Regions from separate parts of the Oceanimonas pelagia genome, predicted to be linked through region 1. Evidence: predicted binding sites of a transcription regulator. Region 1 holds the regulator's gene; each other region holds the start of a gene.
What was found. Region 1 encodes sigma-54, which starts transcription at its own class of promoters, with help from an activator protein. Its sites were predicted from a motif close to TGGCACNGTTTTNGCTT; they were not measured.
Positions count from the first base shown of each region.

Region 2: PU634_RS02960 (flagellar basal body rod protein FlgF) is a predicted target of sigma-54. The motif match lies at 891-907, and genes of this name have one in related genera.
Region 3: PU634_RS11595 (Na(+)-translocating NADH-quinone reductase subunit A) is a predicted target of sigma-54. The motif match lies at 1,965-1,981, and genes of this name have one in related genera.

Region 1 is NZ_CP118224.1:2,875,917-2,880,611, forward strand. It holds gene PU634_RS13795 (KpsF/GutQ family sugar-phosphate isomerase) at 1-93, shown strand, start outside; gene kdsC (3-deoxy-manno-octulosonate-8-phosphatase KdsC) at 90-644, shown strand; gene lptC (LPS export ABC transporter periplasmic protein LptC) at 641-1,189, shown strand; gene lptA (lipopolysaccharide transport periplasmic protein LptA) at 1,158-1,679, shown strand; gene lptB (LPS export ABC transporter ATP-binding protein) at 1,682-2,407, shown strand; gene PU634_RS13820 (RNA polymerase factor sigma-54) at 2,450-3,886, shown strand; gene hpf (ribosome hibernation promoting factor) at 3,911-4,198, shown strand; gene ptsN (PTS IIA-like nitrogen regulatory protein PtsN) at 4,201-4,647, shown strand; gene rapZ (RNase adapter RapZ) at 4,657-4,695, shown strand, end outside.
Region 2 is NZ_CP118224.1:637,988-642,682, forward strand. It holds gene PU634_RS02955 (flagellar hook-basal body complex protein) at 1-805, shown strand, start outside; gene PU634_RS02960 (flagellar basal body rod protein FlgF) at 948-1,694, shown strand; gene flgG (flagellar basal-body rod protein FlgG) at 1,706-2,494, shown strand; gene flgH (flagellar basal body L-ring protein FlgH) at 2,507-3,181, shown strand; gene PU634_RS02975 (flagellar basal body P-ring protein FlgI) at 3,192-4,283, shown strand; gene flgJ (flagellar assembly peptidoglycan hydrolase FlgJ) at 4,315-4,695, shown strand, end outside.
Region 3 is NZ_CP118224.1:2,422,537-2,427,231, forward strand. It holds gene PU634_RS11590 (NADH:ubiquinone reductase (Na(+)-transporting) subunit B) at 1-376, opposite strand, end outside; gene PU634_RS11595 (Na(+)-translocating NADH-quinone reductase subunit A) at 382-1,725, opposite strand; gene PU634_RS11600 (BolA family protein) at 2,091-2,408, opposite strand; gene PU634_RS11605 (alpha-ketoglutarate-dependent dioxygenase AlkB family protein) at 2,462-3,049, opposite strand; gene PU634_RS11610 (methyltransferase) at 3,111-4,247, shown strand; gene PU634_RS11615 (YajG family lipoprotein) at 4,259-4,695, shown strand, end outside.

The sequences.
Region 1 (4,695 bases):
AAAAAAATCAGCGGCCTGCTGGTGCTGGACGACGACCAGCGCCCGGTCGGGGCCTTTAACATGCACGATTTGCTGCGCGCGGGAGTGATCTGATGACGGTACAAACCCTGTACGGCGCCGTAACCAGGGACGTCTGGCAGCGGCTCAAGGACATTCGCCTGCTGATCTGCGATGTGGACGGCGTGCTGTCCGACGGCATGATCTACCTCGGCGACGAGGGCGAAGAATACAAGAGCTTTTGCACCCGGGACGGTTTCGGCATCAAGGCGGTGCTCAACGCCGGCATCGAGGTGGCGGTGATCACCGGACGCAGCTCGCGCATCGTCAGTGATCGCATGAGCGCCCTGGGCGTGCGTCACATTTATCAGGGCCAGAGCGACAAGCTGCACAGCTACGGCGAACTGCTGGACCGCCTGGTGCTCACGCCGCAACAGGTGGCCTACATCGGCGACGACGTGGTCGATCTGCCGGTCATGCAGCACTGTGGCCTGGGCGTGGCGGTGGCCGATGCCCACCCGCTGGTACTGCAGCGGGCCGGCTACACCACCCGCACTCCGGGAGGACACGGCGCGGTACGTGAACTGTGCGATCTGCTGCTCGATGCCCGTGGCCTGCTGGATCAGGCCGAGGGCATGAGCGTATGAGCCGCCAGACCTGGCTGTTTGGCGGCCTGTTCGTGGTGGCCCTGGCCACCTGGCAATGGTTTGGCACCGACCGCAATGCGCCCGCCAGCGAGCAGGATTTTCAGCCGGACTTCGTCGCCACCAACCTCACCAGCGTGCAGTATAACCGGTTGGGGCTGCCCTACCGGGGCATGCAGGCGGAGCACGCGGAGTACTACGAATCCCTGTCCATGACCCTGATGAAAAAACCTGTTATCTTGCTTTATTCCCCCGACGGCCGGCCCCAGTGGCGGCTGAGCGGAAATAACGGCACCATCAACACCGGCGACAACGCCGTGCTGACCGGCAACGTGGTGGGCAAGGGGCTGCAACCGGATGCCCTGGTGGAAACCCTGACCACCGAATATCTGGAAATGGACTTTATCAACAATCGACTGCGCTCCAACCAGAGAGTGCGGCTGGAAAGCCCGCAATACCAGGCGGAAGGCACGGGCCTGCGAGGCAAGCTGGATCAACAAACGGTGGAATTACTGAATGAAACCCGGGCAACTTATTTCAATCCTTAGTCTTGGCGGCCTGCTGGGCCTGGGTCAGGCACAGGCCAGAGACAGCGACTTTCGCCAGCCGGTGACCATAGACGCCGGCCGTCAGCTGGTAGAGCTGGCCGACAACAAGGTCACCTTTATCGACAAGGTGGTGGTCAAGCAGGGCAGTATAGACGTGCGTGCCAACGAGCTGGTGGTGATCCGCAACGAGCAGGGCCTGCAGTCGATGACCGCCAAGGGCAGCCCGGCCACCTATGAGCAGATCCTCAACAACGGCAAGCCGGTGCATGCCGAGGCCCGGGAAATTCACTACGACATGCGTGCCCGTACCATCACCCTGATCCGGGACGCCAAGCTCAAGCAGAACGACAATATCGTCACCGGCTACCGCATTCGCTACTTTATCGACAAGGAACAGATGGAAGCCGAAAGCCAGGGCGGCAAGGACAGGGTCACCACCATCTTCCTGCCCGACCAGGTGCAGGAGTTCGACAAGCAGGATAACAACTGAGCATGGCGATACTGAAAGCGCGTGGGCTGCAGAAAAGCTACAAGGGCCGCAAGGTGGTGGCCGACGTCAGCCTGACCGTCAACACCGGCCAGATCGTGGGCCTGCTCGGCCCCAACGGCGCCGGCAAGACCACTTCCTTTTACATGATAGTGGGCCTGGTGCAACGGGATGCGGGCAGCATCACCATAGACGGCCAGGACATCAGCCACGAGCCCATGCACGCGCGCGCCCGCGCCGGCATTGGCTACCTGCCTCAGGAGGCGTCCATTTTCCGCCGCCTGAGCGTGGCCGACAACCTGATGGCGGTATTGCAGACCCGCAAGGATCTCAACGCCGACGGCCGTAACGAGAAAATGGAACAGCTGCTGGAAGAGTTCAACATCACCCACATTCGCGACAGCCTGGGCATGAGCCTGTCCGGCGGCGAGCGCCGGCGGGTGGAGATCGCCCGGGCGCTGGCGGCAGATCCACGCTTTATTCTGCTCGACGAGCCCTTTGCCGGTGTGGATCCCATTTCTGTGATAGACATCAAGAAGATCATTCTGCACCTGAAGGATCGGGGCCTGGGTGTGCTGATCACCGACCACAACGTACGCGAAACCCTGGACGTGTGCGAAAAAGCCTATATTGTCAGTCATGGCCACCGCATCGCCGCCGGCACGCCGGCGGAAATCCTGGCCAATGAACAGGTCAAAAAGGTCTATCTCGGCGAACAATTCAGCCTTTGACGGCACCGCAATGCGGTTTATCAGGAAGGATGCTGCAACGAAATGAAGCCAACTCTTCAGTTACGCCTGGGCCAGCAGCTGACCATGACCCCCCAGTTGCAACAGGCCATTCGCCTGCTGCAACTGTCCAGCATGGAACTGCAACAGGAAATCCAGATGGCACTGGACAGCAATCCCCTGCTGGAGCAGGAAGAGCCGGACAGCATCAGGGTTGACGACAACCGCAACGAAGAGCAGATGGCCTCCGACACCGCCATGGAGCGCAACCAGCTGTCCGAAGAGCTGCCCATGGACACCAGCTGGGAAGAGGTGTACACCGCCTCTCCGGTCAGCGGCGGCGCGGGCCTGCCGGAAGGGCTGGAAGACACCGTCTACCAGGGCGAAACCACCGAGAGCCTGCAGGATTACCTGACCTGGCAGATGAACCTGACCCCCTTCAGCGACACCGATCAGGCCATTGCCCTGGCCATTATCGACGCCGTGGACGACGCCGGCTACCTCACCGCCAGCATCGATGACCTGCTGCAGGCGGTATCGGCGGAGGAGCTGGGCATCGAGGCCGATGAGGTGGAAGCGGTACTCAAGCGCATTCAGCACTTCGACCCCATCGGCGTGGCCGCCCGCAGCGTGCAGGAGTGCCTGAGCATTCAGCTCGAGCAGTTTCCCCCCGACACGCCCTGGCTGGCCGAGGCCCGCAATCTGCTGGCCCAGCACATGGACCTGCTCGGCAACCGGGACTACCGCAGCCTGCAGCGCAAGACCAAACTCAAGGAAGACGAACTGCGTGAGGTGCTGGCACTCATTCAGCAGCTCGAACCCAGACCCGGCAGCAGTATCATTCAGGGCGATTCCGAATACGTGATCCCCGATGTGGTGGTCACCAAACGCAGCGGCGTCTGGGTGGCGGAGCTCAACCCCGAGGCCATGCCCAAAATACGCCTCAACCAGACCTATGCGGCCCTGGCCAGCAAGCCCCGCAACAGCGAGGACGGCCAGTTTATCCGCAACCACCTGCAGGACGCCAAGTGGTTTCTCAAAAGCCTTGAAAGCCGAAATGAGACGCTGCTCAAGGTTGCCAATTGTATTGTTGAACAACAACAGGCATTCTTTGAGCATGGAGAAGAGGCCATGAAGCCCATGGTGCTGAACCATGTGGCCGAAGCGGTGGAGATGCACGAGTCCACCATCTCCCGGGTGACCACCCAGAAGTTCATGCACACTCCCAGAGGCGTGTTTGAACTCAAGTATTTCTTCTCCAGCCATGTGGGCACCGACGATGGCGGTGAGTGTTCTTCCACGGCAATTCGCGCCCTGATCAAGAAACTGGTCGGGGCGGAAAACCCGGCCAAGCCGCTGAGCGACAGCAAAATCGCCCAGTTGCTGGCCGACCAGGGGATTCAGGTGGCCAGGCGAACCATCGCCAAGTACAGGGAGTCACTGGCCATTCCCCCTTCCAATCAGCGCAAACGCCTGGTTTAAAGGCAACGACAGAAGGAAGACGTTATGCAAATCAACCTGACCGGACACCATGTCGAAATCACCGATGCACTCCGTGATTATGTAAACAGCAAGTTTTCCCGGCTGGAACGCCATTTCGATCACATCACCAATGCGCACGTCATCCTCAATGTGGAAAAAATGCAGCAAATCGCCGAGGCCAAGCTGCATGTGAGCGGCGGCGAGCTGTTTGCCAACGCCCAGCACGAAAACATGTATGCCGCCATCGATGGCCTCATCGACAAGCTGGATCGTCAGATCATCAAACACAAAGAGAAGCTCAAGCAAAAATAACCATGGAAGTCGCCGACATACTGAGCAGGGGCTGCACGCGCAGTGCGGTTCCCTGCACGAGCAAAAAACGTGCTCTGGAAATCATCAGCGAGCTGGCTGCCGAACATCTCCACATCGGCAGCCAGCCGCTTTTTGACTGTCTGCTGGCCCGGGAAAAAATGGGCAGTACCGGCATTGGCAACGGTATCGCCATTCCCCACGGCCGCATCGGCAACGACAACAAGGCGACGGCCGTTTTGCTCACCTTTGCCGAGCCGGTGGAGTTCGACGCCATCGACAATCAGCCGGTCGGCCTGGTGTTTGCCCTGCTGGTGCCGGAGCAGGAATGCAAGCAGCACCTGAAAACCCTGTCGCTGATCGCCGAGAAGCTCAGCAACAAACAGGTATGCCGGCAATTGCGTCAGGCCGGCAGCGACGAAGAACTCTACCAGATCATGATTTCAGCCTGAGGAGTCAACATGCAGCTGGTGATCGTCAGTGGTCGTTCCGGGTCGGGT
Region 2 (4,695 bases), 1.4 Mb from region 1:
TGATGCGGTACTCGACATTACCGATAGCAAGACCTACAGCAACAGTACCACCATCACCATTTACGACTCCCTGGGACAACCGCGTCAGGCCACCATGTATCTGACCAAGCGAAGCATGCCCGAAAACAGCTGGAATGCGACCCTGACCGTGGATGGCAAGCCCATCAGTGTGCCCGGTGGTGGTGTTGACACCACAGTGACTTATCCTAATCCGCTGGACTCCTCCAAGCGACTGGATCATCAGGTTGAAGGATTTGTGGTGACCTTTGATAACAAGGGAGGGAACCCTACCTTCAGTGTGGATCCGCTGCAGACAGAAACCCTGGAAAATGCCGGTATACCGGCTGACGGCGCCGATCCTTCCCAACAGTTTACGCTTGCGTTTGATGAGCTCACCCAATACGCCAGCCCCTTTGAAGTGCTGGCAATGGAGCAGGACGGCAACACGGTTGGTTACCTGACTTCCCTGGATATCAACGAAGACGGCCTGGTGGTGGCCAGTTACAGCAATGCCAGCAAGGAGTATCTGGGGCGTGTGGCGGTGGCCCGGGTGCCTAATGAACAAGGCCTGCGCTCGGTTGGTGGCACAGGCTGGATTCCTACTCAGGAGTCGGGCGAACCGGTTGGAGGAAAGCCCAATGAAGGTCCCAATGGCCGAATATTGTCGGCTACGCTGGAGCAGTCCAATACCAACCTGACCAGTGAGCTGGTGGACTTGATCACCGCTCAGCGCAACTTTCAGGCCAACTCCCGGGCGCTGGAAGTGAACAGCACCCTGCAGCAGACCATACTGCAAATCCGGTAGTTCTAATCGTGAGGGGGAGGGCGTGATGAAGTGAGGCGGCCTGCATCCCCTCACGCTTCTCTCCCTGCCCCTCACAACATATCAATGGCACTGATTTTGCATTATTTCCGCCATTACCCACTCGGCCAACTGCGGAGCTGAAATGGATCACCTGCTTTATATCGCCATGTCGGGCGCCAAGGAAAACATGCACAGCGTGGCCCTGCGCGCCAACAACCTGGCCAACGCCAACACCACCGGCTTTCGTGCCGATCTGGAGCAGGCCCGGGCCATGCAGGCCTTTGGTGAAGGGCTGCCGTCCCGGGTGTTTGCCATGACCGAGCGCCCGGGGCAAAATTTTGCCGCCGGTCCCATTCAGACCACGGGTCGGGAACTTGACGTGGCCGTGGCCGGTGACGGCTGGCTGGCGGTGGAAGCGGCGGACGGCAGTGAGGCCTACACCCGTTTTGGCAACCTGCAGGTGTCGGTGGAAGGCCTGCTGCAGACCAGCACCGGGCTCAATGTGCTGGACGACGGCGGCAATCCCATTGCGCTGCCGCTGCCGCTGGAAAAACTGGAAATCAACAAGGACGGCACCCTCTTTGCCCGGCTGGAAGGCGAGCCCGCCGATGGCGGCGCCGAGCTGCAACGCATCAAGACGGTATTGCCGGCCCATGATCAGATCGAAAAGGGGGCGGATGGCCTGTTTCGCCGCAAGGACGGCGAAGCCGAGCCGGCCTCGGCCCAGGTGCAGCTGATTGCCGGCGCCCTGGAAGGCAGCAACGTCAATCCCATTAGTGAAATGACCCACCTTATCGACCTGCAACGGCGCTTTGAGACCCAGCTGAAGATGATGAATCACGCCGAAGAGAACGACAAGGCCCATGCCCAGTTGCTGCGCATCGGCTAAAGGAGAGCAGAATGAACCCCGCATTGTGGATCAGCAAAACCGGGCTCGATGCCCAGCAGACCAACATCTCGGTCACTTCCAACAACCTGGCCAACGCCAGTACCGTGGGCTTTAAAAAGGGCCGGGCCATTTTTGAAGACCTGCTCTACCAGAACATTCATCAGCCCGGCGGCCGTGCCACCGCCGACAGCAATCTGCCGTCCGGCCTGATGCTGGGCGCCGGCAGCAAGGTGGTGGCCACCCAGAAGACCTTTACTCAAGGGAGCGTGCAGACCACCGACAACGCCCTGGATGTAATGATCGACGGCCGCGGCTTTTTTGAGGTGCTGCTGCCCGATGGCACCACCGGCTATACCCGCAACGGCCAGTTCGCCCTCAACGAGGAAGGCATTATCGTCACCCCCGGCAACGGCTATCCGTTGCTGCCGGAAATGCAGATCCCGGAAAATGCCCAGAGTATCAGCGTGGGCACCAACGGTGAGGTATCGGTGCAACTGGCCGGCCAGGCCGACTCCCAGGTGATCGGTCAGATTATCGTGACCGACTTTGCCAACCCCGCCGGTCTGCAGCCCAAGGGGGAAAACCTCTACCTGGCCACCCAGTCCAGCGGTGCGCCGTTGCAGGGCATTGCCGGCGCCGACGGTTTTGGCACCCTCAAGCAGGGCATGCTGGAAACCTCCAACGTCAACGTGACCGAAGAGCTGGTCAACCTGATCCAGGCCCAGCGGGTGTATGAGATGAACTCCAAGGTGATCTCCGCCGTGGACGACATGCTGGCCTATGTGAACCAGCAACTGTAACCGGAGGCCGCCATGCGACTCGCCCTGATCCTGAGCGCGGCCGCCCTGCTGGCGGCCTGCACCGCCACGCCCTATACCCCCAAGCCGGACGATCCGGCCTACGCGCCTGTCATGCCCGGCCCAGGGCACGAGCAGCTGGAGCCCAACGGCGCCATTTTTCAGGACAACTACGCCAACAGCCTGTATTCCGACATCAAGGCGCATCGTGTCGGAGACATCATTACCGTGGATCTGGCCGAGTCGACCCGGGCCCAGAAGCGGGCCACCACCCAGCAGGCCAAGGACGGCAGCCTGAACATCAATCCCCTCAACATAGGTGGTCAGGCCATCAATGTGGCCGGCTATCCGGTGACCGCCAGCATGTCGAGCAACAACGAGTTTGACGGCCAGGCTAACACCAACCAGAGCAACAGCCTGCAGGGCAGCATTACCGTGAGCGTGGCGCGGGTACTGCCCAACGGCAACCTCATGGTGCAGGGGGAGAAGTGGCTGATGCTCAACACCGGTGAGGAATATGTGCGCATCAGCGGCATGATCCGCCCCCAGGACATCAGTGCCGACAACCGGGTGGAGTCCACCCGGGTGGCCAACGCCCGCATCTACTACGGCGGCACCGGCGACTTCGCCAACACCCAGTCCCGCGGCTGGCTGGCCAAGTTCTTCAACAGTCCCTGGTTCCCCTTCTAGGAGTAACGGCATGAAGCTCATTTTCGGTGTGTTGCTTGCCGGCCTGCTGGCACTGCCGGCTCAGGCGGCGCGGATCAAGGACATCAGCTCGGTGGCCGGGGTGCGCGCCAACCAGCTGGTGGGTTATGGCCTGGTGGTGGGCCTGCCCGGCACCGGCGAGCGCAATAACGCCTTTGCCCAGCAGACCTTTCGCACCATGCTCACCAATTTCGGCATTACCGTGCCGGAAAACCTGCGCCCCAAGATGAACGACGTGGCACCGGTGGCGGTGCATGCCGAGCTGCCGCCCTTTGCCAAGCCGGGCCAGACCATCGACATTACCGTGTCGGCCATTGGCGAGGCCAAGAGCCTGCGCGGCGGCACCCTGCTGCAGACCTTTCTGAAAGGGGTGGACGGCCGGGTATACGCCCTGGCCCAGGGCAGCCTGGTGGTGGGCGGGCTGGGCGCCGAGGGGACCGACGGCTCCTCCATCATGATCAACACGCCCACCGTGGGCCGCATTCCCGGTGGCGCCATGGTGGAGCGGGAAGTGCCCAGCTCCTTCGCCCGGGGCGATACCATCACCTTTAACCTGCACCGGCCCGACTTTACCACCGCCAAACGCATGGCGGAGGCGATTAACGAGCTGATTGGCCCCGACAGTGCCCAGGCGCTGGATGCCACCTCGGTGACCGTGTATGCGCCCCGGGATACCGGCCAGCGCGTCAGTTTTCTGTCGACCCTGGAAAACCTGACCGTGGACGTGGCCGACGAAGCGGCCAAGATCATCATCAACTCCCGCACCGGCACCGTGGTGATTGGCCAGCAGGTGCGGCTCAAGCCGGCGGCCATTACTCATGGCGGGCTCATCATCACCATCAATGAAAACCCTCAGGTATCCCAGCCCAATGCCCTGGCCGGAGGCGATACCGTGGTGGTGCCCAACTCCACCATCAATGTACAGCAGCAGGACGGTCGCATGTTCAAGCTGGACACCGGCACCACCCTGGACGATCTGGTGCGGGCGGTGAACCAGGTGGGCGTGGCTCCCGGCGATCTGGTGGCCATTCTCGAGGCCCTGCGTCAGGCGGGCGCCATTCAGGGTGAACTGGTGATTATTTAACGTCTTTAACCGGAGTGGGCGGAGGCAGCGCATGAAAAATATCGATAATGTTCAGAACAGCCTGCTGGCCAACGATATTCAGGGGCTGGACAGGCTGCGCCAGCAGGGCTTTGCCAGAGACAGGGGCGAGGCGCTGGATGCGGCCGCTCGCCAGTTTGAAAGCCTGTTCACCCAGCAGCTGTTCAAGTCGATGCGCGATGCCAACAAGGTGTTTGAAGCCGACAGCCCCATGAACAGTCGCTACACCCAGTTTTATCAGGATATGCACGATCAGCAGATGAGCAGCGAGCTCAGCCGGCAGGGCAGCCTGGGGCTGGCGGACTTGATTGTGCGCCAGCTGGGCGGCGGTGAAGACGCCGCTGCGGCTCCGGAAGCTCGCCACTTCCCCCTCGAGAATGTACGCCGCATTCAG
Region 3 (4,695 bases), 450 kb from region 1:
CCCCCAGCAGCAGCTTGCTGCCCCAGCCGGCCCCTTCACCCAGGGTTGCCCCCAGGCTCTCGGCCAGGCCATAGCGCCAGTTGCCGTCGATCACGCCGGCCAGGTCGGCCGGGCTGTACATGCTGGTGAGGGCTGCAATGGCCTGGCCACCGGCGTTGTACATGCCGAAGAACATGGCGGGGAAGGTCGCCAGCCACACCATGATCATGATGCGCTTCAGGTCGATGCTGTCGCGCACATGGGAGGCGTTGCGGGTTACCATGCCCGGGGTATAGAGCACGGTCGCCACCGCTTCGTACAGGGCGTAAAACTTTTCGTATTTACCACCCGGTTCGAAATGGTGTTCCATTTTTTCCAGAGTGTGCTTCAAACTCATTTCTCTTAGCCCTCTAGCTCAATCTTGGTCAGACACTGACGCAGCACCTGGCCGTAATCGTACTTGCCCGGGCACACATAGGTGCACAGCGCCAGATCTTCTTCATCCAGCTCCAGGCAGCCCAGGTTCTGGGCGCTGTCGGTGTCGCCGGACAGCAGATCACGCAGCAGCAGGGTAGGCAGAATGTCCAGCGGCATCACACGCTCGTAGTTGCCAATTGGCACCATTGCACGGGAGGAGCCGTTGGTGGTGGTGGTCAGGTCAAACAGCTTGCCCTTGGCCAGGTGGCCCAGGTAGGCGCGGGTGACCGAGAACTTGCTGGAGCCCGGGGCCAGCCAGCCCATGAATTCCTTCTCGCGGCCTTCCTTCAGCACGGAGACCTGCAGATGGTAGCGACCCAGGTAGGCGTGAGGACCATTGGCGGTGTTGCCGGACAGCACGGAGCCGGAGATGACGCGATTTTCACCGTCCTGCAATTCACCGGCGGTCAGCTCGTCGAGGGAGGCGCCGAGCCGGGTGCGCAGCAGACGGGGCTTGTTGACCACGGGGCCCCCCAGGGCCACCACGCGATCGGTGCAGATTTCACCGGTGGTGAACAGCTTGCCGAAGGCGATCACGTCCTGATAGTTGATGTACCACACCACCTTGCCGGGCACGATGGGATCGATGAAGTGAATGTGGGTACCGGGCAGACCGGCCGGGTGCACGCCGCCGAACACATGTTCCTTGACGTTGCCGGCAGTGGCCTGAGGCAGGCTGCCTTCGCCCTTGCACACATGCACCTGGCCATCGGTCAGGCGGCTCAGCACCTGCAGACCATCGGTAAACGCCTGAGCGTTTTCCTTGATCACCAGCTCGGCATTGGCACTGAGCGGGTTGGAGTCCATGGCGGTAACGAAAATGGAGCGCGGGGCCGAGCCCACGGCAGGCACCTTGCTGTAGGGGCGGGTGCGCAGCGCAGTCCACTGGCCGGATTCAACCAGCTGTTCCTGCACGGTTTCACGTTCCAGTTTGGCCAGTTCGGCAGAGCTGTAGCTTTTGAAAGTAATCTGCTCTTCGCTGTCATCAACGGCAATAACAACGGATTGCAGTACACGTTTGGCGCCACGGTTGATTTCAACCACTGTACCGGCGGCGGGAGCTGTGAACTTGACGCCAGGGTTCTTCTTGTCTTCGAAGATAACCTGACCTTTCTTGACGCGATCCTCTACCTTGACGTGCATGGTAGGGCGCATACCCACATACTCCTCGCCCAGCGTAGCAACGCGCTTGATGGAGGGACCATCGTAGATTACTTGCTCTGGTGCCCCGGCAATTGGGAGGTCCAGTCCTTTTTTAATTGTAATCATACTCACTTGCACTACTTGTTAGGGGAAGACAGGTACTTGCCATGCAGAACATGACAACATGCTGATGAGTCGCTACCGGCATGTTCGCATCGCCCTGACAACAGCACGACTACACTCCGGTAACATCCAGCCCGATTTAAAAGGCGCGTAATTCTAGCACTTTTACGACAACGGCTGCCATGGCAATTGCTAAAAATTACCGTTATGGTCAGCAAAATCGGCTTGCTCGTTAATTCACCAAGCAAAAATAAGGCCATGATTTTCAAGGCAGAATCATGCTTTGGTCGCAAGCGGCTCCGGAATGGAAGCGGTTTCCATGCTCACCGGGCTGATAACAATTTCGCTAACCACAAATAACAGTCGGCTCAGGCCGACACGCCGCCCTTGCCCATGCAGTTGGGGCTGGCGGGCACCGCTCCCCGCTCCCGCCACTCGGCCGGGGTCAGAGTGTGCAGCGCCAGCGCGTGCACGCCACCGGCCAGCTCGTCGGCCAGCAGGGTGTTCAGGGTGCGGTGGCGGGCCAGCAGACGCTGGCCTTCAAAGGCGGCACTCACCACCACCAGCTTGAAGTGGGTTTCCGAGCCCGGCTCGACTCTGTGCATGTAGCTTTCGTTAATCACTTCCAGATGTTCGGGAGACAGCGCCTCCCGGACCTTGTGCTCTATGGTGTTTTGCATCGACATGGTAGTTCCTCGCGGTTAACAGGACAGATGACAGGCGCGCTTCCCGACTCATTTCACGCGGAATGCCGGCGGCGGAAGGTCAGATTGATGCGTGCCCCTGTGGCCCGGGCCATTCTGGGCAAGGCGTGGCGCCAATGATGCTGCATTTCTCCCGCCATCACCAGCAGGCTGCCGTGCTCCAGCCACAGCTCGCGCCGCTCGCCGCCGGTGTGACGCAGCAAAAACCGCCGGCGTTCGCCCAGGCTGATCGAGGCGACCATGGGGTTGGGGCCCAGCTCCGGTTCGTCGTCGGCATGCCAGCCCATGCTGTCCTGGCCATTGCGGTAAAGGTTGAGCAACACACCGTCAAAGGGCTGACCGCAGATGGTCTCAAGCCTTTCGGCCATTTCTTTCACCCGCGGATGCCAGGGCACGGGCCGGCGTTCCCGGCCGGAATACCGATAAGCCCAGTCGCCCATCCAGCAGGACAGGCGGGGCTCATTCACTTCCCGGCCAAACATGGTCAGCCGGTGCTGCTGCCAGGGAATGTCCCGGCGCAGCTCGGCCTGCCAGGCGTCCGCCTCGGCGGCAAAGGCACCGGGCCACCACAACAACCGCCCGTCGTTTAGGGTGAGCCACTCGGGCTCCGACCACAGCCGCATGCTGATTTTCCCCTCCAAACTGCTAAAATGCCGCCCTTTGCAATCATCAGGCGTAAATCCCATGAATCATCACTTTCCCCTGCCCGAGGGCGGCGAGCTCGAGCTGCACCGCTACCCGCGCCAGGCCCGCCACGGCCTGCAGGCCTGGGAGGCGGCCGACGAATATATCATGAACGAGCTGGCCACTCTGGACTGGGACCGGCGTGCGCCCCTGGTGATTTTCAACGACGCCTTTGGCGCCCTGACGCTGGCGCTGCATCAGTACCGGCCTTTTACAGTTACCGACTCCCGGGTGGCCGAGCTGGCCCTGGCTGACAATGCCGCCGCCAATGACCTTGCGCCAACTTGGCACCCGCTCACCAGCCTGGACGAACTGCCCGAGGCCCCCGGGCTGGTGCTGATGAAACTGCCCAAGACCAACGCCATGCTCGAGCACCAGCTCGCCGCCATCAGCCGGGTGACGGGACCGCAAACGCAGATCATCGCCGGCGCCAAGGCCCGGGACGTGCACAGCTCCACCCTCAAGCTGTTTGAGCAGATGCTTGGCCCCACCCGCACCAGCCTGGCCTGGAAAAAAGCCCGGCTGATCTTTGCAAAGCGGGACATGAATATCGCCCCCGCTGCCTCGCCGGCGCCCCTGAGCTGGCCGCTGGAAAACAGCCCCTTCACCCTTTACAACCACGCCAGTGTGTTCTCCCGGGCCAGCCTCGACATCGGCGCCCGCTTTATGCTGGAGCACCTGCCCGCCAATCGCCCGGGCCGGGTTGTCGATCTGGGCTGTGGTAATGGCGTGCTGGGGCTGATGACCCTGGCGCGCAATCCCGAAGCCACCGTCACCTTTGTGGACGAATCCCATATGGCGGTGGCCAGTGCCAGGCTGAACGTGGAGAAAAACCTGCCCGAGGCCCTGGCTCGGGCCCGCTTTATGGTCAACAACTGTCTCGACGGCATGGGCCCCGACAGCGCCGATTCGGTGCTGTGCAACCCGCCCTTTCACCAGCAGCAGGCCATTACCGATCACATTGCCTGGCAAATGATGACCGACGCCCGCCGGGTGCTGCGCCGGGGCGGCGAGCTGCTGCTGGTGGGCAACCGCCACCTCGACTACCACCAAAAGCTCAAACGGCTGTTTGGCAATCAGCGGGTAGTGGCATCCAACCGCAAATTCGTTATTCTGAGAGCCATTCAAACCGCCTGAAGGAATTATTCATGAACTGCATCAAATGGTTGACCGCTCCCCTGCTGGCTCTGGGGCTGAGTGCCTGCGCCAGCTACTACCCCATTGCCGTGGACGTCAAGCCGGCGCCGGCCGAGGTGGGTGGCGGCGTATACCGGGGCCAGAGTCTGGCGCTGTCGAGCACCGACAACCGGGCCAGTGACTTCATTATTCAGATTGAGCAGAAAGACAAGTCCCCGGTGGTGGTGGGTGCCGCCAACAACCTGCGGCTGCAGCTGGAACAGGCGCTGGCGCAGGGATTCAGCACTCAGGGCGCCTTTATCGAGCAGGGTGCCAACACCCGTGCCACCCTGGAGCTGCAGGAGGTGCTGTCCCGGGTGATCCGCGGCCACATCAGCTACGACGTGGTGCAAAGGGTACGGGTACAACTGGTGCTGGAGCGGGATGGCCGCCGCATCACCAAGCAGTA